Regions from separate parts of the Cloacibacillus sp. genome, predicted to be linked through region 2. Evidence: riboswitches for the same ligand, from Rfam matches in the RefSeq annotation. Region 2 holds a riboswitch; each other region holds the start of a gene.
What was found. A riboswitch is a leader RNA that binds a small molecule or an ion and turns the genes downstream of it on or off. The one in region 2 is predicted to bind cobalamin.

Region 1 (9,900 bases), on a different contig from region 2:
AAACTTTTGACCTCACGCGGCATTCTATCTGGCTATTCCAACGATATTTTTAAAGGAACAAATCCTGTCAATCGTTATGAAATGGCCTCTGCAGTCGCCCGTATGCTGTCATCAATAAATATCGAAAAAGCGGACGAACAGGATCTCGTGCTTCTCAAAAAGCTCGTGCTAGAATTCAAGGATGAGCTCGACGCACTTGGAGTAAAGGTCGATATGCTCGACAAGAGATCCGCTATTCTTGAAGAAAGACTTGGCGGCTGGAGAATACAGGGTACGTTCAGCTTCGATGCTAAGTTTGCAGGCAGCGACAGCGGTAAACATTACTTCAATTCGACTTTTGCAAATGGCGCAAAAAATGAGTTCACGAAAAATATGTTTTACCTTTACCTGACAAAACAGATTAGCGAAGACACGTATTTCTTTGCCGAGTACCGCACGGGGGCAAATTCCACAGGCGGAGACGGCCGTGGGGACCAGCAACATAGTCTGTGGTCTTATATGTATACTGACACCAGGTTCCCATCGTGTGACATTGGTTTCCGTTTCGGGCGCTTCCTGATTGATTTTGAGGGCGCTTACGGTTTGTTTGGAGATAATGACGCTCTCTTTGGCGACTACCGCACCGATGGTTTCCGATTTACAAAAAGCTGGGGAGACCTTAGCGTCACCGCCATCATAGGACGCAACGACGGCTATTTCATGGAATACCTCCTTGGAGCTCTCGACACCGGTTCCCTGATGAATTATGTGCTTGACATCAACTGGAGGCCTAACGAAAAGTTCATGTTGGGCGCAACTGGCTACTGGTTCGACACTGACAGTCCGTCGAAAGAAGGAACCCTGCTAGACGGAGATTACAACGTAAATGTGTATGGTGTCTACGCTCAATACAAATTCACTCCCTCCGTTGAGCTCAAGGGAATTTATTATTTCCAGGACCTAGGACGCGATGTTCCCACACCATCGTTAGCATTCACAGGCGCTCTGGCCGGAGAAACTCAGGATAGTCCAAAAGCATGGAAAGCCATGCTTGATATAAAACAGGATTTACTTGGGTTCACAGGCTTCTGGATTGAACACGCACAACAGGATAATACTTTCTTGGGACTCAATAACCGCTACTCTATAGGCGGGGGTGCGGGGAATTACGACTTTGTGGGACGCAATATGGAGTACGCAGATCCATACGGAACTTCAAAATGGTGGTTCGTAAAAGCCTACCAAAATTGGGATAAAAAATGGAGCAGCTTCATTCACTTTACAAATGTTGATTTTAATACAAACTGGCTAGATAACGCGACAGAATGGGGAGTTGGTGTTGCCTATCAATATACACCAGCAATCCGCTTCGAACTTGTCTATGACAACATCGATCATGGCGACAACACCGGCAGTGCCGCATGGGGAAAAGAGTCAGTAGTACGCTTCCGTACTGACGTAAACTTCTAATGCTCGCAAAGCATGGGAAAAATAAGATGTATAAGAGAAGCGAGGAGTTTTCTCTCGCTTCTCTATTTTCCTAGAATTACAGCCCCAGCAGCTTTGCGGCGTTTTCTCCGAGGATCATCTTTTTTTCCTCTTCGCCGATGTCGAGGCTGTTTATTAGCCTGATCTCCATTGATGGCAGGTGCCAGGGGTAGTCGCTGCCAAAGAGGATGCGCTCCGCGCCGTGGCGGCGGATGATGTCGCGGAACATCTCTTTGTCGAGCCAGGGGTCGGCCGCGTAGGCGGTGTCGAAGTAGAGGTCATATTTTCCCGCCAAATGGTCTAAAACGTCGCGCGCGAGGCGCAGTCCGCCCATGTGCGCGGCTACGAGTTTCAGGCCGGGGAAATTTTTTACGACATTGATTGTCATTTCGACCGAGGCGCGCATCTCATCCCTGTATGTCGCGTCCCAGCCCGCGTGAAAGACAACTACGAGGTTGAGCGCCCGCGCCAGATCGTAAACGGGGAAAAGCCTTTTATCGTCCACATCGGCGCGCTGTAACGGAGGATGCAGCTTTATGCCTTTGAGCCCCTCGTCCGATATCTTCCAGACGTATTCAAGGGCGTATTCCGAGCCGGGCATTACTGAGCCGAAGGATATCAGCCTCTCCGAATCTATCTCCTTTGCAAAAGAGAGGACGTGTTCATGTTGCGTCTCCTTCGTCACAATATTGAGTACGACGCTTTTGTCAACGCCGCACTCGTCCATTGTCCTGATAAGCGATCCCACGGTAGCCGGAGCGTAATAGGGAACCTCGCACTGCTGCTGAAGCTTCGTCATCGCCGCGTCGGCCATCTTATAGGGAAAAACGTGTGTATGAAAGTCTATAATCATGATGGAAACTATATCACTATTTTTTACTTTCGGCATAGGTAAAATCGGCTTGGCGGTTTTCTGCCAAAGTTTTTTTGCAAAAATTTTATCGCGTGGTTGTAATATTGAGGGTAGAATGTATCTTGCTTAAGGCAAAATAAGCAAGGGGGAATGGTTTTGCAGATTTTAGCGGCGCTTTTGCTTGACGCCCTTTTTGGAGATCCTAAATGGCCGACGCACCCCGTGGTACTGGTGGGACGGCTGGTTACCTTTTATGAGAAAATCTTTTACGCCCGCGAGGATGGCAGAAGGCGCGGCCTGCTGTTCTGCGCCGCGGTGCTCGCCACCGTCGCGGCGGTCGTTGCCGTGGCCATGACCGCCGCCGGATTCATCGGCAGATGGGCGCAGACGGCCCTCAATATATATCTGCTCTATGCGGCGATCGCCTTCAAGTCCCTCAAAGATGAATCGCTGCCCGTGGCCCGCGCCCTCGCAAGCGGGGATCTGGAGCGCGCGCGCAAACAGGTGGGGCGCATAGTAGGCCGCGACACCGACCGGCTTGACGCTGGCGGCGTTACTCGCGCGGCGGTCGAGACCATCGCGGAGAGTTATATCGACGGCGTAGTCTCCGTGCTCTTCTGGATGACGGCCGGCTCGCTGTTTGGGCTTGCCGCGGTATTCGCCTGGCTCTTCAAGGCGGCGAGCACGATGGATTCTATGGTCGGCTATGACGACGAGCGTTACCGCGATTTTGGCTGGGCGGCGGCAAAGCTCGACGATATTCTGAATTTTATCCCCGCGCGCCTCGGCGCAGTCATCGCCATCGGCGCGGGCGCGCTCGCCAACATGGATTACCGCCGCGCGTGGAGAATATTCCGGCGTGACCGTCTGAATCACAAGAGTCCGAACAGCGCCCACGGCGAGAGCGTCTTCGCGGGGCTGCTCGGCATCCGCCTGGGCGGCGGCGCCTTTTACGGCGGCGAGTGGGAGGCCCGTCCGACGCTCGGCGACGATCTGCGTGAACCGGAGCCCAACGACATCCTGCACGCCCACTATATAATGAACATTTCCGTAGCGCTCTGCGCGGTGCTGATATTTGCGGTCGAGAGGCGGCTTTACTGATGGAATTTCAGCTTCACGGCGCAAACCCCGAAAAGTTATATGAACTTTTCGGCCTCCCGATGCCGGAGCGCGTCTACGATTTCAGCACCAATACCAACGCCGTGGCGCAGCGCGGGGGCTTCGTCCCTGACCTGCGCGCGGCGCTGGAGGATTACCCCGACGACGAATGTCTTGCGCTGCGCGCGCTTCTCGCGGAGGCGACGGGAGCCGCGCCGGAAAATATCCTGGTGACCAGCGGCTCCAACGAGTCGATATATCTCATCGCCTCCTATGAGGCGGCGCGGGAAAACCGCATACTTCAGCCGGTCTACGGCGAGTATCTGCGCGCGCTGAAGAATTTCGGCGCGGCTCCGCTCAACATCTTCGACCTTCGCGCGGCGAAGCTTCCCGCAGAGGGAGCCGTCTGGCTCTGTAATCCCTGCAACCCGACGGGGGGCTTCATCCCCGATGGAGAGCTCGACGAGATCGCGGAGCGGCACCCACGGACGCTTTTTATCGTCGACGAGGCCTATCGTGATTTTATCTGGACCGACGAGGCACTGGCCCCATACCGGCCGCGGCCTAACGTCGTCAGGCTGCGTTCGCTGACAAAAACGTACAACCTCTGCGGGGCGCGTATCGGTTATATCCTCGCCGGCGCCGAGATGACGGAGAGGCTGAAGAGACGGCAACCGAGCTGGAGCGTCAGCGGCCTCGCGCAGCAGGCGGCGCTCTTCTTCCTCGCGGACGCCACGCTGCTGCGCCGCACGAAAGATTATTACGCCGCGGAGATGCCGCGGCTCATCTCCGCGGTGAACAGGGCGGGTTTTCCGACGCTGCCCAGCTGTGTGAACTATTTCCTGGCCGCGGTCGACGACGACGAAAGGTTCATCCGTTTTATGCTGGAACGGGGCATCGTCGTGCGCCACACGAGAAATTTTCCCGGGCTCGACGGAAGATATGTGCGCATCGCGGCGCGGACGAGACCGGAGAACGACATCCTGCTCGCCGCGATGGAGGATTACCGTTGAGGATTTATCTCATCCGCCACGCGCAGTCGCTCGCGAACGCGGAGAATGTCTGGACCGGCCAGCGCGACATCCCGCTTTCGCCGCAGGGCGCGGCGGAACAGCGGGAGATATGCGCGCGTTTTTCCTATCCGCGCGCCGAGTTCTATTTTTCATCGCCGCTGAAACGCTGCACGCAGTCGCTCGAGCTGATATACGGGCGCGCCGCCGATTATCTTTCCGCGGCGTTATCCGAATGCTCGCTGGGCATCCTTGAGGGGCGTCCCTATACAAATCTTGACGATGACCCCAACTATACCGCCTGGCTCGCGGCCCCCGACCGTCCGATAGAGCGGGGCGAGAGTTTCAACGGTTTTACGGAGCGCGTCTGCGCCGGTTTTGCGGCGCTGCTTTCGCGATGCCGCGCGGCGGGAGTATCAACGGCCGCCGGCACGATGCACGGCAATGTGATGCGCGCGGTGTTGCACCGCTTCGCCGATAAAGATATTCCCCACGGAGAGTGGCGGATACCGAACGGAGGCATGTATATTCTCGAATTTGACGCGGATGGCGAACTGGTATCATGGAGTGCCGCGCCCGGCTTTCTCTTTGTCTGATGTGACAAAATTATCCGGAGCGCCGCTAAAAATCACCTGTACACCCGGGCGCCATCTGTTATAATTACCACAAAATTGAATATTGTCTTTCTCAGTAAGGGAAACCGGTGCGGATTTTTTCCTATGCCGGTGCGGCCCCGCCACTGTGGTTCAGACGAAAGCGCAAGGATGTCACTGGAATTTATTCCGGGAAGGCGCGCTGTTAGGATGAAGATAAGTCAGGAAACCTGCTGGAGAAAGGTAAAGGGAGGGATCTGTTTGCGCGGGCAAACATCTTCGCGATAGTTTGTTGCAGCTTGTTATCGGCTGACAGGACAAAGACTCGGAGAATCACTTTCGGGTCTTTTTTTATTGGACCCAGATTTTATTCTGGATTGGCGATGATCGAAAGGATGGAAATATTTCTCATGAAATCGTTTGTAATAGCTCTCGTAATGCTCACACTGGTGATGTCAGGCACGGCCTTCGCCGCCGCTCCCAAGGATAAACCCGACAAGAAGGGTATCCTCGTAGTCGCCTTCGGCACCTCGATGCCGGACGCGAAAAAGGCGATCGACAATCTCGTCGACTCGGCAAAGAAGGCCTTCCCCGACACCGAAGTCCGACTCGCCTACACGTCAAACATCATCCGCAGGAAGATAGCGAAGGAGCAGAACGTCAATATTCCCACGCCGACATCGGCGCTCGCGCAGATGAACGACGAAGGCTTCACCCACGTCTATGTGATGCCGATGCACATCATCCCCGGAGAAGAGTATGACGACATCGCGGGACTCGTGAACGGCGTCGCCGCGGTGAAGGGGAAGTATGAATTCAAAGAACTGAAACTCGGCCGCCCCTATCTTTCATCGGCCGCCGACTGCGATCTGATGGCCGACATTCTCATGAAGCGCTTCGCGAAGGATCTCGCGAAGAAGGGCACCGTGATCGTCCTCATGGGACACGGCACGCCGCACCACGCCGCGAACGCGATGTACAGCCAGCTCCAGCTTTCGCTCGACAAGAAGGCCCCCGGCCGCTTTGCCCTTGGCACTGTCGAAGCGGCGCCGATGATCGAAGATGTGATCGCGCGCCTCAAGCGTGACAAGGGCGTGAAGACGCTCGTCATCTCCCCGCTGATGATCGTCGCGGGCGACCACGCGAACAACGACCTCGCCGATAAGGACGATCCCGAATCATGGTACAGCCAGCTGAAAGTGGCAGGCTACAAGGATATTAAGACCTTCCTCGTCGGCCTTGGCGAAGATGCGGACATGGCCCGCGTCTACGTCTCCAAGATCAAGGATATGATGAAATAAACGATGACCGGCGTGGCGGAGCTCTCTGAGCATAGACGGCGGCTGTACATAAAGCGTCTGCGTCTCGCGGCGCTGCTCTGTCTGCTTTTGCTCATCGCCGCGCTCTGGCGGCTCGGCGCTGGCGAGTGGGATATTCCCGCCGCCCGCGTCGCGGCGCTTTTGAATCCGTTTTTAGACGAAGCCTCGCGCGCCACTCCCGAGGCTCTCGTTATCCGCAGCGTCAGGCTGCCGCGCTTTCTCGCCGCCGTAGGAACGGGAGGGCTGCTCGCCGTCGCAGGCGCGGTGCTGCAGGGACTGCTCACAAACCCGCTCGCCGAGCCTTATACGCTGGGGATAGCGGCTGGCGCGGCCTTTGGCGGCGCTCTCGGCTTTTTCTTCGGCTCGTTCGCAGTGACCCCGATGGCCTTTGCCGGCGCGATGGCCGCTCTCTGGCTCGTCAGCCTCATCGCCGCGCGCAGCGGCGGCGGCGCGGCCTATATAGTCCTCGCAGGCATCATAACCAACGCGATACTCTCCGCGGGCGTTACTTTTCTTAAGGCGATCGCGGACGACCGCCTCAGCGCCATCGTCCTCTGGCTCATGGGCAGCCTTTCGGGAGCCTCGCCGCTTTCCGCCCTCTCGGTCTAGGGCGCGGCCCTCATATTATTCATCCCTGCCTTTATCTATGCGTGCCAGATAGACGCCGTCTCCCTCTCAGAGGGACAGGGAGCGATGCTCGGCATTGACGAGAAAAAGCTGCGCGGACTGCTGCTCGCGCTTTCGTCGCTCGCCACCGCCGCCGCGGTCAGCTTCTTCGGGATCATCGGCTTCGTCGGCCTCGTGGTCCCGCACCTCATGCGCACCTTTACGGGGCCCGCGACAAGGCCGCTGCTCATATTCAGCTTCCTCGGCGGCGGGCTGCTGCTCGCGCTCGCGGACGGAGCGGCGCAGAACCTCGGCGAACTCCCCGTGGGCGTCATTACGGCGCTCATCGGCGGCCCCTTCTTCTGCTGGATATTGATGGGCAGGAGGCGCGGCACATGAGCGTCTATACCTTCAGCGGACTCTGCGCCGGTTACGGCGCGAAAAAGATAATCGACGGCATCAGCGGCGAGATAGAAAACGGCAGGATAACGGCGCTCATCGGCCCGAACGGCGGCGGCAAGAGTATGTTGCTGCGTACGCTCGGCGGCCTCGGAAGCTACAGTGGCAAGCTCGCGCTCGGCGAACGCGAGGTGAGAAATATCCCGCGCCGCGACTTCGGGCGATTGGTGGGCTTTCTGCCGCAGAGCATCGGCGTGAAGGCCGCCTTCTCCGTCTACGAGATAATCTCGCTCGGACGTCTGCCCTTTCATGGGGCGCTTGAACCGATGAAGCCTGAGGATGACAGGATAATCCTTGAGAGCGCGAAGCTCGCGGAGGTGGACCATCTGCTCTTTCGCACCGCAACGGAGCTCTCCGGGGGAGAACGGCAGCGCGTGCTGCTCGCGATGATCCTCGCCCAGCAGCCGGAGCTCTTTTTGCTTGACGAACCGACCTCAGCGCTCGACCCGAGCCATTCGCGGCGTATATTCTCGCTGCTGCGGCGGCTCGCCTCGGAGGGCAGGAGCGTCGTCGCGGCGGCGCACGACCTGAACAGCGCGATCTCCTGCTGCGACGACTTTATCGCGCTCAAAGAGGGAAAGATCATCGCCCGCGGCCCGGTCGGGCTGCTGGACGAAAAAATATTACATGAACTGTACGGCATAAGGTTCCGCCGTTACAGATCGGAGGAGGGCGATACGGCATGGCACCCAGAATAGTTATATATGTCCTTATCATATTTTTACTCTCACCGCTCCGCGCGGAGGCGGCGGCAAAACGCATCGTCTCCCTTTATCCGGGGCACACCGACAACATCGTCGCGCTTGGCGGCGAAAGACAGCTCGTCGCCGTCTCCAAAAACGACGATGACGACATGCTGCCGCAATTGCCGCGTTTTTCGGCGAAAAGCGGCGCGGAGGAGATATTGGCGCTGAAGCCCAACCTCGTCCTGACGCGCGGCCTCGCGGAACGGCAGAACCCGCAGCTTCGCAGCGTGCTGGAGCGCGCCGGCGTGCGGGTAGTTTCGATAGAGCCGCCAAGATGGGATAAATTCGCCTCTTATCTGCGCGGGCTAGCCGCGCTCATCGGAAGCGATCCGGCAGCCGCCGAGGCGAAGCTGAAAAATATCCGCGGCGTGATCGCCGCCGGTGCGGCAAAGAAATCAGGCGGCAAAGGCCCCGCCGTCTTCGTGGAGGCGACGGCGAAGGAGCTGCACACCTGCTCGCCCGATTCGTGGGCTGCAAAGCTCGTCGAGCTCGCGGGAGGCAGAAACGCCGCCCCCGACGCGCAGGCGATCCGTAAAGGCAGCGCGATAGCGCCCTACGGCCTTGAACGGATACTCAAGGCCGCCGCCGCGGGCGATATAGATGTTTATCTTATACAGCGAGGCACGATGAACGCTACCGACATGAAGTCGCTCGCATCGCGCCCCTGGTATCCGGCGATAAAAAAGATAAAGACAGCCGTCGTCCCGGAGGGAGAGCTGAGCCGCCCGTCGCTGCTTGGACTTGAGGCCGGAGGGCGAAGGCTGATAAAAATATTCTACGGAGAGTGAAGATTTTGAAATTTACAGTTGTCGGCGTAGGGCCCGGAGATCCCGAGCTGGTTACGCTCAAAGCGCTAAGAATCATAAAAGAGGCGGATGTGGTGCTGACGCCTTATTCGCCGCGCGGAAAGTTCTCCGTCGCCGAGCAGATAGTGCGCGCGAACCTTCCGGAGGTCGAGACAACCCCCGTCACCTTCCCGATGCTCACCGACGCGGAGGAGCGCGAGAAGTTCCTCCTTGGCGAACTGGAACGAATCGGCGGCTCATGGCGCGGTGCAAAGAGCGTGGTGCTGCCGGTGATCGGCGACTCGGCGCTCTACGCGACGGGCTCCTATCTCTTCGACGCCTGGAAGAATCTCGTACCGGAGCTTGAGCTCTCGCTGGTGCCCGGCATCTCCGCGCATCAGCTCGCGGCCTCGCGCATCGGCTCATTTCTCGCAATGGGAGAAGACGTTTTCTCCGTTATTCCCTGTATCGACGACCGGGAGGGAATCGTGGCGGCGCTGCGCCGCGCCGATTCCGCGGCGCTCTATAAGCCCTGCATACTAAAGGAGAGACTCGCGGAGGTCGTCGCGGAGACGGGACCCTGGCGGCGTATGGCGCGCATCGACCGCGCGGGACTCGCCGACGAAAAGATTTACGAGGGCGCGGCGGCGCTGGAGCCCGCCGAGGAATACCTCTCAATACTCCTGCTCTGGCGGAGCTAAATGGACTGGCGCGGCCTGGTCGCGGGCGAGCTGCGGCTCACCTTCGACATCCTCTTCGGACTTCTTATCGGCTTCGCGGTCCTGAGAAGCGGCCTCGCCGACAGGCTTATGCGGCGGCTCGTGCCGCATCTGCGAAAGGCGGGAATCGGCTCCGAGCTCGGCATGGCGCTGACGCTGAGCCTCGGCTCCGCGAAGGCGGGGGCGGCCTTCGTCGCCTCGGCGCTCGACAGCGGCAAGCTGTCGGAACGCTCGGCAAAATGGGG
Region 2 (9,900 bases):
ATACCCAAGATAATTCTTGATCACCAGCCGGGCGCGGCGAAGAGAAACGCGGCGGCGGGTGCCGACCTTCAGCTCTCCGGCCATACCCATGGCGGCATGGTTCCGGGCCTCTCGCAGCTCGTGAAAAAGTTCAACGGCGGCTATGTCAACGGCTGGTATGAAGTAGACGGTATGAAGCTCTACGTCTCGCCTGGCACGGGAATCTGGAACGGCTTTCTGATGCGTTTGGGGGTGCCGTCGGAGATAACGGTGATGAATCTATCTCCTTCCGGCTAAGATACCTTTTGAGAAATGTCCATAATCATAAGATGGCGGGGAATGGCATGGTGAAACTTAACGAGGCGGATATTGAGCTCCTGAAAATGGCGCGCGAGGCGATAACGGCAAACTATGACCGCGGCGGATACCGCCATACCATCGGTGCGGCGGTACGCTGCCATAATGGTAAGATATATGCCGGCGTCAACGTTTATTCTCTGCACGGCGCCTGCGCGGAACAGGTGGCTATCGGCACGGCGATAACCGCTGGTGAACGCCTGTTTGAGACGATCGTCGCGGTGCGCGGCGAACGCGGTGAAGAGATAATCCCACCCTGCGGCAACTGCCGTCAGATACTTTCGGACTACATGCCCGAGTGTCAGGTCATCCTGATGGGAGAAGCCGCTCCGTTCAAAATAGGCGCGAAGGAGCTGCTCCCGTACGCGGCGCACGTGGAATACTGACATACGCGGCTCGTGTGAACAAGCTTGAGCGGCGGAGATAAGTCTGACGCGCGTAACGTTGAGTGCGGCTCTTCTGATTAATTATCCAGGACGGCCATTCTGAGGGCTTCTATGAGAAAGTTTGCGTACTTTGGCAGGTAGCGGTCTCTTCTTTTCACGATATAGTATGTGATGTAAAATTTCATATCCCCCACAAGATAATAACGCACGGGTTTTGTATAGGCGAAATTCTTTGTATAACTGAGGATATTGAAGGCGATGCCGAGAGATTCGGCGGCCATCTGCGACGCCGTTTCCAGGTTTTCGATTACCAGAGTTTTTCCCGGGTGCGCTCCGGAATATTCCAGCGCCATGTCGGTGTACATCCTTGAACTTTGGGTCGGGTGCTGGAGGATGAACCGCTCCCCATCAAACAGTTTCAGATCAAGCCACTCCAAGGTCTCCCCCTCGATGCGCACTCCGGATGAAGCAAGTGGGTGTGTCGGAGAGAGCACTCCAACCAGCCGGTCATTATATAATTCCTGATACTCAAGCGCGCCGTTCTTCACCGTTCTGTTAATTATTATGAAATCCAGCTCGCCGCTTATGAGCCTCTCGAAGAGGTCCTTACTGGTACTCTCCAGAATTTTTACATCGACGTTTGGGTAGCGATCCGAAATAGCCTTCAAAGCCATGGGAACTATGTAGGTAGTCCTTCTTGGGTGCAGGCCAAAATATACCTTACCGGTTACGTCGTTTCTCAAGTCGCTGATCTTGGCGTCCAGTTCCTGTTTATATCCGGTTATCAGGCGGGCGTAGGAGATATAGAGCTCTCCCGCGGCGGTGGGGACAAACTGTTTTCCCACTCTGTGAAAGAGGGCTGTTCCCGCACGTTTTTCAAGATTGCTGAGGAATATGCTCAGCGCGGGAGGAGAGATGTTCAATTCCTCCGAGGCGGTTCTGATATTGCCGTAACGCGCGATGGCCAGTAAATATTCCTCTTCCCGAACGTTCATGCTGAAAGCCTCCGAAAAATCTTATGTTAAATTTTATTTAATATTATCATAAATTTATTAAACTTGACGTAATATAAGTAAATTTTTATAGTTTTATCGTGTACAAGCGGACACCGCGATTCGGTTTCATCTATTTAAGTTTTTTAACCCCTCCGAGATGTCCTAAAGTCGAAAAAAATATTTTAGGGAGTGATTTTTGTAATGAGTGTGGGCAAAAAAAGATTCAACCTTGAGGAGATAAAGATACCTCATACCTATGTCATTATCTTTTCCATGATAATAATTGCGGCGATAATGACATACCTGATTCCTGCCGGAGAATATGCCAGAATCAAAAATTCCTTGGGAATCACGGTAGTAGACCCTTCATCCTTTCACTATGTAGAGCAGAATCCCACGGGGATAATGGGAGTATTCAGCGCCGTTCCGGAGGGGTTGAAATCGACCGCGACGCTGGTTTTTTTCCTCTTTATAATCGGCGGTGTATTTCAGATAATCAACTGCACTGGGACGATAAACATTTTAGTCAATAAACTGAGCCGCACCTTTGCCGGCAAAGAAGAGTTTATCATCCCGGTATTTCTCTTCACCTTCTCTCTCGGCGGAGCGCTTATGGGAATGTCGAATGAGGTGCTAGCCTTTGTTCCGATCGGAATAATGCTGGCGCGGAAATCGGGCTTTGATGCGGCGGTTGGAACCGCGATGGTCACCATGGGGGCCCTTGCCGGCTTCAGCGCCGGTACGATGAATCCCTTCAATGTCGGCGTCGCCCAGGAGATAGCGGAACTCCCGCTCTATTCCGGCATCGGCCTGCGGATCGTGCTTCATCTGACGTTCCTTGTTATCGGCAGCATATACCTGATGCGCTATGCGAAACGGGTAAAGGCGGACCCGTCAAAAAGCATCGTCGCGGACCTTGAGAAAGAGGAAAAAGCCATATCGATAGCCAACTCCGAGGCGCTGGGCACGGAGGGCGGCACAAGACATATCCTTGTGCTTCTTACCTTTGTCGCCGGTCTTGGATATATACTTTACGGGGTATTCAGGTACGAGTGGGGCATTATGGAAATGCAGCCGATATTTATGGCGATAGGCATTATCGGCGGACTGCTCGGCGGTTTGTCCCCGAACAAGATCGCTTCGGAGTTTCTTGTCGGTGCTAAAACTCTCGCCTTCGGCGCCCTCGTGATAGGCTTTGCGCGCGGGATACTTGTCGTCATGCAGCATGGAATGATCCTCGATACGATCGTCCACAGCCTTTCACTTGTGCTGCAGGCGCTCCCGTCAAGCCTTACCGCGCTGGGAATGTTCGTGGTGCATATTATCCTGAACTTCTTTATCCCCTCCGGCAGCGGACAGGCGGCCGCCACGATGCCGCTCTTCATTCCGCTGGCCGATGTAATGGGAATCTCGCGGCAGGTTACGGTGCTCGCCTTCCAGCTTGGGGATGGGATATCCAATGGGATAAATCCTACCTCCTCGAACATGAACTCTTTCCTGGGGCTTGCGAAAATCACCTATCCGCAGTGGATAAAGTTCGCCGGACCGCTTATTCTTATGTGGGAACTTACCGGCGCGGTATTTATAGTGATTGCGGGGATGATGAATTATGGACCGTTCTAATGTCGGCTGTGAAATGAAAAAAAAGCTGTCGTTAATGGTGGACTCTCTGGCCGGCGCGGCCTGCGCTATGTCGGACGATATCTTCGACAATCCCGAGACGGGGCTTGCGGAATATCATGCGTGCGGGCTGCTGACCTCATATTTGGAGAGTGCCGGTTTTGCGGTTGAAAAAGGGATTTATGGGCTTGATACTGCTTTTCGCGCCGTCTACGAATGTGGCGCGGGCGGTCCGTCAATAGGCCTGCTGTGCGAGTACGACGCTATAGAGGGGCTCGGACACGGCTGCGGCCACCATATTCAGGGTCCGGCTATTGTGGCGGCGGCAGCGGCTCTTAAAGCGGTGTTTGACGGCTGTCCTTATAAGCTGGTCGTATACGGGACGCCGGCAGAGGAGACCATAGGAGGAAAAATCCTTATGCTTGAAAAGGGAGCGTTCCGTGATATAGATGTCGCGCTGATGACGCACGCCTCCCCGACCTCGACTGTGGATGTCAAATCGATGGCCATGCAGTCGTACGAAGTAACGTTCCACGGTAAATCGGCTCACGCGGCGATGAATCCCGAGATGGGGCGCAGCGCGCTGGACGCGCTGCTGCTGGCCTGCAGCGGAGTGGAGTTTATGCGGGAACACGTTCGCGACGAGGCGCGCATGCACTATACAATAGTTTCCGCTGGCGGTCCGAGCAACGTGGTCCCCGCGGAGGCGGAGGGTGAGTTCGGCATTCGCTCATACGATACGGAGTATGTCATGTCGATGGCGGAGCGGCTGAAAAATATCTTCAAAGGCGCGGCCCTGATGGCGGATGTCAGCTATGAGATTCGCGAGGGGACATTTTTCAAAGCGAAGATACCGTTGCTATCGCTGAACGATCTGATCATGGAGAACGCAGTGGCCGTTGGTATGCCTACGATAAGGCCGCCGAGAGAGAAGACGGGCTCCACTGACTTTGGAAACGTTATGTATGAAATACCCGGTTCGTGTATAAGATCAGCTTTTGTCCCGGAGGGGACTCCCGCCCATTCGCAGGACTACCTAGATGCCGGCAAGTCGCAGGCGGCGCACGACGCGCTGGCCAACGCGGCGAAGGTGCTGGCGCTGACGGCCTATGACCTGATAAGCGATCCCGCGAAGATGGCCAAGGTCAGGGATGAATTTAACGCGAAAAGATTCGGTAAGCAAACAGTTTAAATAATAAAGTTACCGGCGACTGCGTGTGCGGGCGCCGGTAACTTTGTCGTCCCGCTCATTTTAGACGAGAACCGCGGCGTACGGCGCAAACATGAACTACGAAAGCTTAGTGCCCCGCGGATGATATTCCTTATCTTTCCAGTACCACCATTTTAGCTTTTCCGGATCGCGCTCTTTGTTCTCGGCATAATAGACGGCGAGCCGGAAGACATAGAGTACGCAGGAATCGTCGCGGAAGCCCTTAAAGAGGCAGTCCCGCTCAAAGAGCGCCTCCGGCTCCTTGCCTATCAGCTCTTCGATAGAGCTGATGCCGATGTTCATAAGATGACGCTCCATATTCTCCCCGATGCCGGGAATTTTTCTTAGATTGCTTTTCATTGTTTTTACGGCTCCTGTTTGTCCGGCCGGTTGGGTCTTCTTTTGATTCGCAGCAGCCTGATGAGATCGGGAAAAAGGGACTCATCCGCCGGTTCAAACATCATCCATTTCCCGTCGTGATAGGTTTTAGCGCCGTCATATATCTCCCGCGTCTTTTGGGAGAAAGTCTCCCTCTCAGACTCGAACTTCGCTCTCTCCGTCCGGCCGAATATCACCATGAAGCCGATGGCCTTTTCTTTCGCGTATAGCGAGCAGAGGGTCTTTCCTCCGCGGCGGTATTTATATTCATAGAACCACAGCCGGCCGCCGCCGTTCCAGCTCCCGGTCATGTCGTAACTGGCCTCTATCATGGAACGGAGCCCTTTCCATACCGCGAAGAGCCCTTCGCCGACGAGGGCGCTCATCTCTTCATCAGAGGGGATTTTTTCAAACATTGGCCACCGCCTTCTCTCCGCGGGGACTCCCGCGGGTGAGTTTTTATACATTATCATTGTACCATGACAGGGGTATGGAGTCGTAAGCACCCGTCGCCGCAAAAGTAGTGAAATAATCCGCAGGATATGGATATATAGTTGACAAAACAACCGGCTATAGTGTAAAATAACAGAATAAAAAAATATTGTAACGGAATGCAGTCAGGGAATCCGGTGAGAATCCGGAACAACCCCGTTGCTGTAACTGGGACGAAAGCGCACCGTGCCACTGCCGAAGGCGGGAAGGCGCGCCGGTAGGATGATCAGGAGTCAGAATATCTGTTGTATCCGTATGAGTTGCAGCTTGCGAGGGCGAGTAGCAGCGTTTGCTTGGCGTATATGGCAGAGGCTCCGTCTTTGGGGCCTCTGCCTTTTTGTTTTTGTTTGTAAAAATTTAACAGAGGGAGTGTTTTTATGTATCATCTGTGGAGGAAAACAGCGGTTGTTTTCTTGTTTTCGTCATTGCTTGCCCTGCCGGCGTTCGCGGCGGAGAAGGCAGTCAGCGCCGACGTGGCTGAGGTCGCCGCGGTGGAGGTCACCGGTTCGCACCTCGCGGAGTCGACGGCGGACGTACCGGCGCAGACCTATGTAATCACGCGCGAGGATATCGACAACAGCGCCGCGCGCGACGTCCAGGATGTGCTGTCGAAGGTGCCGGGCGTCAACGGGCTTTTGAACAGCGCTTCGATGGCGCAGTCAAAGGGAATAACGGTGAGAGGATTGAATTCGGAGGTCCTGTTGTTGGTTGACGGCATTCCATATATGGGTGCTGATTACGGCGTAGGCGCCGATCTTGGTTCTCCGTTTGACTTACGCAGCATAGCGCTCACCGATGTTGAAAGGATAGAGGTCGTGAAAGGCGCAGGTTCTGCGATCTATGGCTCCAACGCGGCCGGCGGCGTCATCAATATCATAACGCGCAAACCCTCTGATAAATCAAGCGGCAGTATAACTTTAGAGGGAGGCAATAAAGAATGGTTCCGCGGAAATGTGCGTGGAACGGTGGTGCTCAGTAATGACCTGAGAGTGAGCACAGGCTACACGAGGACGCAGGAGGGGGAGACGAGGATCAGGCTCGCCGACCCTGCCAGCGGACTTTATGATAACGCGCTTGATTACCGTGGAAATGATTATTACTTTGGCTTTACGAAGGGGGCATGGTCCTTCCTCGGCGAAGTAGGGGATTTCAAATCTTCCTGGAATTACACGGATACCCTTTACGGCGGCGGAACCTCTGAAAATAGGCAGGATAACAAATATCAGAGATTTACGCTGAACTACGCCGACGGTGTGAATATGGGACGCCTATATTATCACAAAAACGAGAGGACCATTTATGACACCTCCGGCGAGACGAATTATGACGGCAATACCTTTGGTGCCACATATAACAGGAAACAGGAGATCGGAAATCTTCCCTTTGTCTTCGGCATGGATTTCAGAAGGGAGAAAGCTGAATATTTCAACCATGATAATCCCTGGGGAAATAATCAGCCGTATGACAACACAAGAAATGAGTATGCTCCCTACATAGAGACATCCATACCCATCGGCTCCGCCGCTTTCGACATAGGGTTACGTTATGAGTATTGGGATCTGGATAACGGAGAGGACGCGCATGAGTTCCTGCCGCGTTTTTCGCTGAACTGGGCGAATAAGAACGGGCTTCTATACTATGCCACCGTCGGTCGTTATTTTTCAATGCCGAGTTTCTATCAGATGTTCTACTCGGACGCGTTCGGTTTTTGGCTGCCGAACCCCAATCTAAAACCTGAGAAGGGCTGGACATACGATATCGGCGTCAAGGATGATGCGGCAAAGAACCCATGGAGCTTCAATGTGTTCTATATGGATATGGAAGATAAAATCAATATGAACGACAGCTATACACAGTACATCAACGTCGACGAATACCGCGCCTGGGGCTTTGAGGGTCAGTACAAGTGGAATTTCCATGAGAACTGGTCATACACGCAGGGACTATCGTATCTGCACGCGGAAGAAAAGACGGGCAGTTCTGACTGGACGCGTTCGAATATGCCGCGCTGGGATATTTCCGGAATCCTGAATTTCAAGAAAGACCCGTGGAACGCCGAGCTGTCCGCTCATTACTACGGAGACCGCCAGCTTACAAGCTCGGGCTCTGCCGCCTACGACGACGAAGACATCTTCATCGTTAACGCCGCGGTGTCATGGAAGGTGGACCGCACTACCATTAAGCTCGCCTGCGTCAACCTCTTTGACAAAGAGTTCTATCTTAACAATAACGGCTACATCAACCCGGAGCGCAGATTCATCCTCTCCGCGACCTACGAGTTCTAACAGCCTCTGTCCTTAGAGGACAAGCGTTTCTTTCCGCCTGAGGGCCCCGGCCGGCACACCCGGGGTCCTTTTTATTGGAAACGGTCAATCGGCAATTCCCTATGCTGTATACTTATCTCAGAAAATATAGAGCTGAGAGGTAGACGAGCTATGAACATACTTGTGATAGACGGACAGGGCGGCGGCATCGGGCGGCAGATCGTGCAGTCGGTGAGGACGAAGATGCCGGAGGCCTCGGTGACGGCGGTGGGTACCAACAGCATCGCGGCGGCGGCGATGCTCAAGGCGGGGGCGAACCGGGCCGCGACGGGGGAAAATTCCGTTGTCGTCTGCTGCCGCGACGCGGACGTCATTATCGGCCCCGTCGCGATCGTGATCGCGGACTCGCTGCTCGGCGAGATCATGCCGGTGATGGCGGCCGCCGTCGCGCGCAGCGGCGCGAAGCGAATACTCGTTCCCGTCAACTGCTGCAACAACATCATCGCGGGCGTGCCGGACCTCTCCGTGGGCAGGCTTGTGGAATGTGTTATGGAAGAGCTGCAGAAGCTTTTCCCGCAGGGTAAATAAAAGACCGTCCGCGAAACGCCCATAGCGTCACGCGGACTGGTCTCTATCTTTTATCTTTGTACGGCGATACTGTCCACGACCCGGCGGACGTCGCCGAGACATCAGGTTCCGCGGGGATTTTTCTCGTGGCAGCGGCAGCCGCCCCGTTCAAGCTCCGCCGTGATCTTTTCCATGATCGTCGAGCGGCCGTTTTTTATATAGTCGTTCTCGATATCGCCTCTTGTAAACGAAAAACAGTGGCAGATTATCTCCTCCGCGCCGCGGTTTTCGGCCCTATCCGCAGTCAAGCTATTTCTCCTTAAAGTCTGCCGATCAGCGCCGCGTAAAATTTCGCGGCATCCGTTATCTTTTGCACTTCGCAGTTTTCGTCGCGCATGTGGGCCAGCTTGTATTCGCCGGGGCCGAAGCCGATCGTGGCGATCCCCATGCTCACGGGGGTGACGGCGTTGGTGCCGAAGTCCCAGAAGTCGTATCTCTCGGGGGCTTTGCCAAAGGTCTCCGCATAGGCCGCGTTTGCCGCGAAAAAGAGCGGCGACTCTTCGTCCAGCTTCCAGGCCATGTGCAGAGGTTCATAGACCAGCGGCGCGCCCTTCCAGCTGGTGCGGCGCAGCGTGCCTGTTTCCCAGGAGGCGCGCTTGCCGCGGATGAGCTCCTCCATCTCCGCGCGCACCTTCTCCTCCGTTTCACCTAGCACGAGGCGGCGGTCGAGGTATATCTCCGCTTCGCTGGGCACCGCGTTCAGCGAGGCGGTGACGCAGCTGATGTCGGAGAGTACGATCGTGCCGTGGGGACTGCCCTCATCCGTGAGTTTTTTATTGAGGGCCTCTACGCGCCCGATGATTTCCGCCATCTCGTAGACGGCGTTTATGCCCTTTTCCGGCGCCGAGCCGTGCGCGGAGAGCCCGTGGGTCTTTATGCGCATCTGCGCCTTGCCCTTGTGGCCGAGCGTTATCACGTTGTCGGAGGGTTCGCAGATCACGACGAAGTCGGGGCGCAGCGAAAGCTCCCTGTACATCATTTTGATGTTCTCGCCGTCGCAGTATTCTTCGCAGACGGAGCCGCTCACACATATTCTTTTATCTTTGGTATGGCCCAGTTCGCGCGCGAGGGCCGCGCCGTATACCGAGGCGGCGAGGGCGGACTTCATGTCCACCGATCCGCGCCCGTAGAGCCGCCCGTCCTTTATCTCCGCGGCGAAGGGCGGGAGCAGCCACGCCTCCGCGTCGTTGACCTCGACGGTGTCCATGTGGGAGTCGAAATGTATCAGCCTCTTTCCGCCGCCGATGAAGCCGACGGCATTACCGGTCGAATCAATGAAGGCCTCGTCGTAGCCCAGCTCCCGCATCTTGGCGACGACCGCCTCCGCGACCGCGCCCTCATGGTCGGAATAGCTCTGCAGACGGACAAGCTGACGCGCAAATTCGATAAGCTCTTTTTCTAACCTCTCAGACAGTGACATGAACATCCCTCCGCTTGGCAGTGAAATCATCTCCTAAAAGTATATCAAAAAAGGGCCCGGCGCCCTTTCGCAGGCGCGGAACCCTTTAGGCAATTCCCTATTCGGTCTATCCGAGGATTATGCGCTCGTCGGCGAAGAAATCGGTGATCGCCTTCTTGATATATTTATCGAC
Region 3 (9,900 bases), on a different contig from region 2:
TGTCCATCTGTGTATCTTGAAGCTTTGATCCTTCCATTAGAGTTTGTATTCAAGTATTTTACAAAGTCCTCCAATGCCTTTTGTGGGGGAAAATTCGAAGACATGGCGGATGAAATTTTAAACTGATATTCCTCTGCGCCAAAAGCCGTCCCCGCAATAAGAAGCACCATAAAAATTACCATTAATCCCTTACCTATTTTCATTATTAGACACATCCTCTCGCTAAGATTATTAAATTATGAGCGTAATATTACAAAAAAATTGAGGTATATAACTATTTTTCATTCCTGATAAGTGGCAGTGTACCGCAGTGAATACCTCCTCCCTTTTTTCTGCATTCAATGTACTTAAGAGGAATGACATCAACGCCGTTTTTGTATAGACATTCCGCCGTCCATGGCGCGTCATCGTATGCGAGGACCCTGCCTGGTCTGGTGGCGAGGCAGTTTATTCCTAACGTACCGTCGCGGTAATCGGTGAAAATAGGCTTTATTCCAAGCTTTTTCAGATAGTCGAGGAACCAGAAGGGCAGTCTTTCAACGTTGACCAACGCTTTGTCGTGGTCCACCATGACAATCGCACCATCCAAATGCAGACTGAATCCAGTTAAAGGTACTTCAACTAGTTCTATATTCTGTATTGCCAGCACCTGCCGGACTTGCTCCGCCGCTGCCTTGTTTCCTCTATAGCTTAGGCCGATGGCGGCGTGTTTTTCATCCAAAAGACAAAAACTGCCTCCCTCCATCAATCCGTTTCCTTGAATAGTGTGCAGTATGGGCATGCCAATATTTGCCACGGTACGGGTAACATACGCCTCTTCGCCTCGGCATCCAGTGCCATATTTTTCCCCTACGATACCCATCCTCGTGATGATGATACCTCCATTTATCACGATGCCGTTATCCCGCACGTTTATCGCGTCAGGGTCGGTCGGACTCCCATCCATATATACTACTTTGATATCCTCTGCTTCAAGGGTTCGTATCAGCGCGTCATGCTCTTCCTGCATAGCTGCGATGTCGGGGGCTTTGTCTGAGCGGAAGTACCATTGGTTTTCTTTGTCGATAAGGGCTTCTATCTGAGGATCATATTTATCCTCAGTAATTACACCAAGCTCTTTTCCGGGACGATGGACCAATATTGTCCTAATTTGGTCAACGTCATTTTTTACCCCCCATTGAGATCCCCATACCCGTAGCTGCTCTTCATGTTCATGAAAGGCAGGTTCCGCTTTTGGTGTCATTTGGGAAAGTACCATATGATAATACTGACTGCTATTATTAAAAGGTCCCATGTCACGCCTCCTGATCAATTATTTTGATAGGTTAAATAACGCCACGCGGTCATTGCATGTACTTTAGAAACAAGAGGAAGTTCTTCGGCCATAATATATTCATCCGGCGACCCCATATTGTGATGATTCGGTCCGTATGTTATGGCTGGGATACCTTTTGCTCTCCATAAAACTGCCTCCGTGCCTCCAAGGCTATAGTTTTCAAATACAAGATGGGCGCATACCTCGCAGGCAGTCGCTTTTGCAATTTTAACAAGCGGTTCTTCCACGGAGGTAATATGAGCGTCGCTGCTTTTGATGATTTTATAGTCTGAGTTTGAATGTTTTCTTATTTTATCGTCCAGCCATTTTTCAACAAAACGGCATGTCACCCCTGGTGGAAAACGGAAGTCAATCTCTGCCTGACAACGTTCTGGCACCATATTGACCATGATTCCGCCTGTTATAGTTCCAATATTGAGTGTAGGCCTAAGAGCTTTGTCCATAGCCCCTTCGCACAGGACCCTATCGTAGGAAGTTCTTGCTCTTTCCATAAATAACCGGACCTCTTTATCTATTTCCGGTGCCTCGTTTTCGAAAGATAGCAACGATTCTAAAATATACACCATGTCGGTGATCGCGTTTGTTTTTAGCCCAGAGTAGGCTCCGTGTCCGCCGGCAGTGTTCACCGTTATCCGGGCCTGGAAGATCCCTTTTTCTCCGATTCTGATATGTTCTACGGAAGATGGCTCTCCGTTTATCAACGCATCACCGTACAATTCAGGATAGTGTTTCAGCAGATAATTTGTTCCCCATGGACCGTTAACCTCTTCGTCAGATACACAGGTAAATGAAATCTTTCCAGGCAGCGTATCTTTTAACTGGTTTAAAATAAGTGCCGCTGTCATGCTGGCTGCGATGCCACCCTTCATGTCGGCGGCACCCCTTCCGTATAGTTTCCCATCTTTAATTTCTCCGCTAAATGGATCAACGCTCCATTTAGATATATCACCTACGGGAAAGGTATCAATATGCCCGTTGAATATAAGGTGTTTTCCACTGCGTGACCCTCTGATCGTAGCTACAACGTTTGGCTTCTCAGGGTGCGGGGAGATAACGTTATTCTCTATACCATGTTTTGTGAAGAATTTTTGTATGTATGACGCTACCGCACGTGTGTCGCCGGCTGGATCTTCGGAGGGGCATTTTATCAATTCGCGGCAAATCTCTATCGACATACCTGCTTGTTGCTTGATTAGGGCTGTAATTAAATTTTGCATAAAATTTCCCCTCCATCCGCTTTATTGTTTATTTTTCATAAGACTATCATACATTTTTTTATTGTCAATACTTTGTGTCCAAAAATATTATAAAAATCTTTGTCGCTTTTTATAATATATTAGCAAAAAATATTATTATATCTATTGTTTATGCAGGTTAATTAGGGTGTTAATGAAAATTATAAAAACGATAAAGATTGACACGGATAGAAAATATGGTATTCTATGTTTTGGATACAAAATATAGAAATTTACAAAATAATACATCTGCATGGATTCATATTCTTATGAAAGTTAAAAAATATTTATATATTATGGAGGGGGATTTATGAGAATAGCGGTTTTGATAAAACAGGTCCCAGATTCTGACGAAATAAAAATGGACCCAGATAAGGGAACAATGATCAGAGAGGGAAGTGGAAATATTGTCAACCCACTTGACCTGAATGCGCTGCAGGCGGCGCTTGATGTGAAAAAAAAATGCGGAGCGGATATCTCTGTTATTTCGATGGGCCCTAAACAGGCGGATATTGCTTTAAGAGAGGCTCTTGCTCTTGGTGCTGACAATGCATATCTCGTTTCTGACAGGTTTTTTGCTGGAGCAGACAGTTGGGCTACCGCTCTTGCTTTGGCTGTTACTATTATAAAAACAGGCCCTTACGATATTATTCTAGCCGGGGAAAAAGCAACAGACGGTGAGACGGGACAAGTTGGCCCGGAAATTGCCGCTATGCTGGATATCCCATGTGCGACGTATGTGAGTTTCATGGATATAGACGATATGTTTGTGACGGTAAAGCGTACGGTAGAAGATGGCATTGAGACACAAAGGCTTTATCTTCCTGCTCTTATTACGGTACTAAGTGATATAAACGATCCTGCTATGCCTACCTTGAGTGGTAAGAAACGGGCTCGAAGGTCCGATATCAGTGTTATATCTGCGGCAGATATCGACCTTTCCAGCGAAGAGGTTGGGCTTGCGGGTTCTCCTACCAGAGTTGTAAAAATCGAACATCCAAAGATTACGCGACATACGGAATTTTATTGTGGCAAGGATATAGAACACGGTATTGAGCATGTCATGAAAGTTCTTAAGGAATTGGCCATACTTTAGGAGTGGTATCATGTTGAGAGATAAAAGTTGCGTCGACGGTATTCTTGTTTGTGGTGAAATTCGTCAAAATAAGATCCATTCTGTTACCAAAGAATTGCTTGGAAAAGCGCGTGAAATTGCTGGTAAAATGGCGACCAGGGTAACGTGTCTTCTGATATGCGGACAGTTGGACGATATGCCGGAAGAGCTGTTCTGTTTCGGCGCGGAACGCGTTATTGTGGCTTCGCATGATAAATTAGAATATTTTAATCAGGAGATTACCGCGAAGATTTTATCTTATGTTGTTGAAAAGTACCTACCTGAGGTAATCCTTGCTCCTGCTACAACCTCAGGACGAACATATCTTCCATCTGTCGCTGCTATGCTGCATACTGGACTGACTGCGGATTGTACCAGTCTTGATATAGAGGATGGAAGTGGTCTGCTGCTGCAAACCAGGCCGGCAATAGGCGGAAATGTGATGGCTACAATAAAGACACCCAATCATGTGCCTCAAATGGCGACCGTTCGGCCTAAAACTTTTCGTATGCCTGAAAAACATGTGGATGGTAATGGTGAAATTATTTTTCTTGATATCCCGCCATCCTTACTGGAGAGTCGTATAGAAGTTATTGGTAAGGAATATGCCTCTGAAACGGTGTCCAACGTGCAGGATAAAGATGTGATTGTCTCTGGTGGTAAGGGGCTCAGGAAAGCGGAAAATTTTAATATGCTGCACGAACTTGCGGAGCTTCTTGGTGGAGGAGTAGGGGCTTCTCGGCCTACGGTTGAAGCAAAATGGATAGGATATCCCCATCAAATAGGACTTTCAGGCAGGGTGGTGTCTCCCAAATGTTATTTTGCTATAGGCATATCAGGTGCCATACAGCATCTTGCCGGAATGCAGACGGCACAGAAGATTATTGCTATCAATAAAGATCCAGAAGCGCCTATTTTTCAAATAGCGGATGTTGCTCTATGTGGAGATTTCAAAGATATCGTCCCTGTATTGATAAATAGGATTAGGCGGGAGGTTATCTGATATGATGACTGCCAAATTTGATTTTGCGCGTGTTACTCAGACAACGGTACGCGATCTAGTTGAAATTTTTGGTCCATCAGGAGTGTCTGTAGATAGGGAAAAGGTTACGGCATATTCAAAGGATGAAGTTGCGCTACATTTGTGGGATAAAGAATATACTGCTGATGTGGTATGTTTTGCCGAAAATACGGAACAGATATCTGATTTTATGAGGTATGCGAATGATAAAAAGATTCCTGTTACTCCGAGAGGGGCTGGTACAGGATTATCAGGGGGTGCTGTGCCCGCATTTTGTGGCATAGAACTTTCTTTGGAATGCATGAATAAAATATTGGAGTTCGATATGGAGAACCTGACGATTACCGTTGAACCAGGAGTAGTTACTGCTGAGATAAACAAAGCAGCTGCCGACCATGGTCTGCTCTATGCCGGTGACCCGTGCAGCGGTGATGCCTCTTTTATCGGTGGTAACGTGGCGGAAAATGCCGGCGGCAATAAGGTTGTAAAGTATGGTCCAACAGGTAATCATGTACTAGGTATGGAAGTTGTGTTGCCGGACGGTTCCGTTACATGGTTTGGGGGCAAAAGAAGAAAAGATGTGACAGGATATGATTTCGTTCATCTGATGGTAGGGTCGGAGGGTACCCTTGGGATTGTTACAAAGATAATACTTAGACTTTTGCCCAGCTCATCTTTTGTTGTAGACCTTTTGGTCCCTTTTGCAGATGTCAAGAGCGCAATAAAAGCGGTCCCTGCGATAATGACAGAGGGCAAGAGTATCCCCAGTTCTATAGAATTTATCGATAAGCAGTCGATGTTGCTTACAGAGGAATATCTACGGACAAAATTTCCATTTTCGAACGAAGCTGATGCGCATTTGATATTACAGTATGAGGGAAATGAAAGAGAGCGTCTTGCTGATGAAATTGAGAAAATAGGGGATATATGTCTAAAGCAGGGGGCTTTGGAGGTATTCGTTGCGGATAACAGAACGGTGAAGGATAAGCTGTGGAAAGGGCGTAAAAGTGTTGCTGAAGCTGTATGGGCACATGCTCCAATTCAGGTGTCAAATGAGGATGTCGTCATTCCTGCAAGCGCTGTTGCAGATTTTATGCGGGAGTTGGATGACATATGTCACGGTGCGGGTGTGAAATATGCTGCTTATGGTCATCTTGGCGACGGTAATATGCATGTAACGTTATATCTGGAGGGGGAAACCCCTGGATGGCGCGAGATTATTGGGGGCGTGCGGCAAAAGCTCTACACGATTGTTATAAAGCTTGAGGGGACGCTCACGGGAGAACATGGCGTGGGGTTGAAGCGTGCCGCGTATATTTCGCAATTTCTTGATGATGCTCAAATAGATTTGATACGCAGGGTAAAACTTGCCTTCGATCCAAACAATATACTCAATCCCGGTAAAATTGTTCCCTGGGAATAGGGTGTTGTATATTTAAGAAGTACATCCCATTTTTTTATATCAAATTTATTATTGCAAAGGTACCTCTTTAATTGTAGGTGCCTTTGCTTTTTGTGATGGTGTGTTTGTTGGGTACGTTATTATGGCGGCTTCTAACTGCGGGAGTCCTTTTGTTTGATACGCTGGTGTTGAAGTAGTTCTGTAAAAGTATCTAATTTTCCAAATAAAACAACAATTTATTATATTGTGTCATTTTGTTGTCAATTGTGAAAATATGTCGCTAATGCATAAAAATAACTTGACATTTATAAAACATGAGGATATAGTGACATTGATAAAAATAGCGGTGTAAAAGCAAGGGAATTTGGTTAAAAACCAAAGCGGCCCCACCACTGTTGTCATGACGAAATCGCGGGATCACTGGACGTCTGTCTGGGAAGATGCGAAATTAGGATGAATGGAAGCCAGGAGACCTGCTTACACCGTCGAGGGATAAATCTGCGCGGGCGGATATTGTTTCGTGAGCCATCGTCTTTAGATTGTACGGCGGCCATATGATGTTGTCTGTGCGGTGTTTTTCTTTGCAGGCGGCATTTTTTTTTTTACCCTCCGCTTGCTGGCATCTGTTGGCCTTGTAACTTGACAATAAAATAATATAACTAATAAAAGTAAATAATAAATATTTACTATAGTATATTTTACTGTCATTGGAGTGGACTTTTAGTTGTAGGGGACAATGTTGTATCTGCTGAGTTAAATGTCCTAAAGAGAATATGAGATGACTATATTTTAAATTTTACTATAAATTCTGAAAATATTAGAAAAACAAAAAGAAAAGAGGATGAGGATTTGATCAGGCTGATTGAAAAGGGCGTTTATCTGTTTAACGGAAACGTGTTGGTGGAGGATGTGGAGAAAAAGGGGCTCTCCGCGGTCAACGAAGAGATTCAGGCCGCGGGAATGAAGCCTCTGGAACGGCTGCCGGAGGACAGGGAGAGCGCCGCCGGAGGGACGATCGCGGCCAATATTATCGCGGCGCATAACGCCTCCGGCACGAAGGATAATTACCGGATACGCTTTGACAGCCTCGCCTCGCATGACATCACCTATGTGGGCATCATCCAGACCGCGATCGCCAGCGGCATGAAGCGCTTCCCGATCCCCTATGTCATGACAAACTGCCATAATTCGCTCTGCGCCGTCGGCGGGACGATCAACGAGGACGATCATCTTTTCGGCCTCTCGGCCGCGAAGAGGTATGGCGGAGAGTTTGTCCCCGCGCATCTGGCGGTCATCCATTCCTATGTACGGGAGATGATGTCCGGCTGCGGACGGATGATTCTTGGTTCGGACAGCCATACGCGTTACGGCGCCCTGGGGACGATGGGCGTCGGCGAGGGCGGCCCGGAGCTTGTGAAACAGCTTGTCGGACGCACCTATGATTTTCCGCGCACCGACGTCGTCGCCGTCTATCTCACCGGCGCCCCGCGTCCCGGAGTCGGCCCGCAGGACGTCGCGCTGGCGATCATCGGCGCGGTCTTTAAAAACGGCTTTGTAAAGAACAAGGTGATGGAATTTGTCGGCCCCGGAGTCTCGAACCTGCCGGTGGAGTTCCGCAGCGGCATCGACGTGATGACTACGGAGACGGCCTGCTGGACCTCCGTCTGGCGCACCGATGAGAGGGTCGAGGAATATTTTCATATTCACGGACGCTCGGAGGCTTACAGGCGGCTCGAGCCGGCCGCTGCCGCTTGGTATGACGCGGCCATTGTAGTGGAGCTCGACAAGGTAAAGCCGATGATCGCCCTTCCCTTCCATCCCAGCAACGTCTATACGATAGACGAGCTCAACGCGAACCCCTATGAGATATTGAAGCGGGTGGAGGATGACGCCCGCAGCAAGCTGGAGAATCCGGAGCTGAAGCTCAATCTCACCGAAAAGATATCTAAGGAGGGCAAGATCCGCGTGGATCAGGGGATCATCGCCGGCTGCTCCGGCGGGACCTTTGACAATGTCGTCGCGGCGGCGCAGATTTTGCGCGGAGGCAGCGTTGGCAACGGCGAATTCTCGCTCAGCGTCTATCCCGGCAGCCAGCCTGCTATGCTTGAGCTCATCGGCAACGGTTCTGTCGGCGCCCTTATGGAGGCGGGCGCCGTCGTGAAGACGGCCTTCTGCGGCCCCTGTTTCGGTGCTGGCGACACGCCGTCGAACCACGGATTCAGCATTCGTCATACGACGAGGAATTTCCCCAACCGCGAAGGTTCAAAGCCGGGAGAGGGACAGATTTCCTCCGTCGCGCTGATGGACGCGCGTTCCATCGCCGCCACGGCGGCCAACGGCGGCGTGCTGACATCGGCCGAGCGTTATGGGGAACTGCTCCACGACAAACCCTATAAGTTCCGCGGCGATCTCTATGAAAAGAAGGTCTATCACGGTTTTGGCAAAGCGGACGACAGCCAGGAGCTTATCTACGGGCCGAATATCAGGCCATGGCCGAAGGTCTATCCTCTGGCGGAGAACCTTCTGCTGAAGATAGCCTCCGTCATCACCGACCCCGTGACGACCACCGACGAGCTGATCCCCTCAGGAGAGACCTCTTCACTGCGCTCCAATCCGCTTAAACTTGCGCAGTTCGCCCTCTCGCGCAAAGATCCGCTCTATGTTGGGCGCGCCCAAGCCGCCCAAGTTCTGGAAGACGACCGCCGCGCGGCTGTCGAGGGTGGCGTCCCCGTCAGCGGCGAGGCGAAAAAACTGCTTGCCTCCGCCGGCATGGCCGACGCCTCGGCGCAGACCGCCATCGGCAGCGTCATCTTCGCCGTAAAGCCGGGCGACGGTTCGGCGCGCGAGCAGGCCGCCTCTTCGCAGAGGGTGCTGGGCGGACAGGCCAACTTCGCCGAGGAATACGCGACGAAGCGTTACCGCAGCAACCTTATAAATTGGGGGATGATCCCCTTTATCGCCGACAGCGCCGACCGCGATAAATTTAAGGCCGGCGAATGGGTTCTCATCCCCCATATCCGCGCCGCGATAGAGAGCGGGGCGGAAGAGGTCGAAGCGCGGCTTATCGGCCCCGGCGGCGAAGGCGAAAAGATAAGCCTCAAAATGCCGGGGCTTACCAAAGACGACCGGGCGATAATTCTTGCCGGCTGTCTCATGAACTTTTACGCGAGCGAAAACAAATAGACGCATAAATAATGCAAAAGGAAAGCAGAGGGACTCAATCACATGGCAAAGATTCAAATGACCACTCCCATCGTGGAGATGGACGGCGACGAAATGACAAGGATCATCTGGCGGCAGATAAAGGAGACTCTCATTCTGCCCCATGTGGAGCTGAAGACGGAATATTACGACCTCGGCCTCAAACACCGCGACGAGACGGACGACCAGGTGACGGTGGACTCCGCCGAGGCGACGAAAAAATACGGCGTAGCCGTCAAATGCGCGACCATCACCCCTAACGCGCAGCGTGTGGAGGAGTACGGCCTTAAAAAGCAGTGGAAGAGCCCGAACGGGACGATCAGGGCGATCCTTGACGGCACGGTATTCCGCGCGCCGATCATGGTGAAGGGCGTACGCCCCACCGTCAGCACCTGGAAGAGGCCCATCACCATCGCCCGCCACGCCTACGGCGATATATATAAGGATGTCGAGATGAACATCCCCTGCGCCGGAACTCTGAAAATGATCTTCGAGCCCGCGGACGGCGACGCCGGCAAGCGCCAGGAGGAGACGGTTTTTGAATATAAGGGCCCCGGCGTGGCGATGGGGATGCACAACCTTGAAAAATCA

Region 1: another riboswitch for cobalamin. It lies ahead of LIO98_RS04425 (sirohydrochlorin cobaltochelatase); the one in region 2 lies ahead of LIO98_RS09130 (TonB-dependent receptor).
Region 3: another riboswitch for cobalamin. It lies ahead of LIO98_RS01170 (hydratase); the one in region 2 lies ahead of LIO98_RS09130 (TonB-dependent receptor).

The regions. Positions count from the first base shown of each region.
Region 1 covers NZ_JAJBUX010000035.1:18,239-28,138, reverse strand. Annotated here, with positions in the region: gene LIO98_RS04450 (S-layer homology domain-containing protein) at 1-1,449, shown strand, start outside; gene LIO98_RS04445 (amidohydrolase family protein) at 1,526-2,320, opposite strand; gene cbiB (adenosylcobinamide-phosphate synthase CbiB) at 2,477-3,421, shown strand; gene LIO98_RS04435 (aminotransferase class I/II-fold pyridoxal phosphate-dependent enzyme) at 3,421-4,431, shown strand; gene LIO98_RS04430 (histidine phosphatase family protein) at 4,428-5,024, shown strand; cobalamin riboswitch at 5,090-5,274, shown strand; gene LIO98_RS04425 (sirohydrochlorin cobaltochelatase) at 5,417-6,322, shown strand; partial or broken gene LIO98_RS04420 (iron ABC transporter permease) at 6,326-7,345, shown strand; gene LIO98_RS04415 (ABC transporter ATP-binding protein) at 7,342-8,103, shown strand; gene LIO98_RS04410 (ABC transporter substrate-binding protein) at 8,088-8,939, shown strand; gene LIO98_RS04405 (precorrin-2 C(20)-methyltransferase) at 8,945-9,637, shown strand; gene LIO98_RS04400 (hypothetical protein) at 9,638-9,900, shown strand, end outside.
Region 2 covers NZ_JAJBUX010000071.1:14,252-24,151, reverse strand. Annotated here, with positions in the region: gene LIO98_RS09165 (metallophosphoesterase) at 1-276, shown strand, start outside; gene LIO98_RS09160 (hypothetical protein) at 324-722, shown strand; gene LIO98_RS09155 (LysR family transcriptional regulator) at 800-1,717, opposite strand; gene LIO98_RS09150 (TIGR00366 family protein) at 1,925-3,340, shown strand; gene LIO98_RS09145 (M20 family metallopeptidase) at 3,327-4,529, shown strand; gene LIO98_RS09140 (helix-hairpin-helix domain-containing protein) at 4,626-4,907, opposite strand; gene LIO98_RS09135 (DUF3788 domain-containing protein) at 4,913-5,341, opposite strand; cobalamin riboswitch at 5,505-5,682, shown strand; gene LIO98_RS09130 (TonB-dependent receptor) at 5,831-7,702, shown strand; gene LIO98_RS09125 (DUF3842 family protein) at 7,853-8,269, shown strand; gene LIO98_RS09120 (hypothetical protein) at 8,371-8,556, opposite strand; gene LIO98_RS09115 (YgeY family selenium metabolism-linked hydrolase) at 8,568-9,728, opposite strand; gene LIO98_RS09110 (hypothetical protein) at 9,835-9,900, opposite strand, start outside.
Region 3 covers NZ_JAJBUX010000008.1:3,568-13,467, forward strand. Annotated here, with positions in the region: gene LIO98_RS01140 (TRAP transporter substrate-binding protein) at 1-203, opposite strand, end outside; gene LIO98_RS01145 (arginine deiminase family protein) at 275-1,294, opposite strand; gene LIO98_RS01150 (ArgE/DapE family deacylase) at 1,309-2,553, opposite strand; gene LIO98_RS01155 (electron transfer flavoprotein subunit beta/FixA family protein) at 2,882-3,667, shown strand; gene LIO98_RS01160 (electron transfer flavoprotein subunit alpha/FixB family protein) at 3,681-4,688, shown strand; gene LIO98_RS01165 (FAD-linked oxidase C-terminal domain-containing protein) at 4,690-6,129, shown strand; cobalamin riboswitch at 6,415-6,604, shown strand; gene LIO98_RS01170 (hydratase) at 6,958-9,291, shown strand; gene LIO98_RS01175 (NADP-dependent isocitrate dehydrogenase) at 9,334-9,900, shown strand, end outside.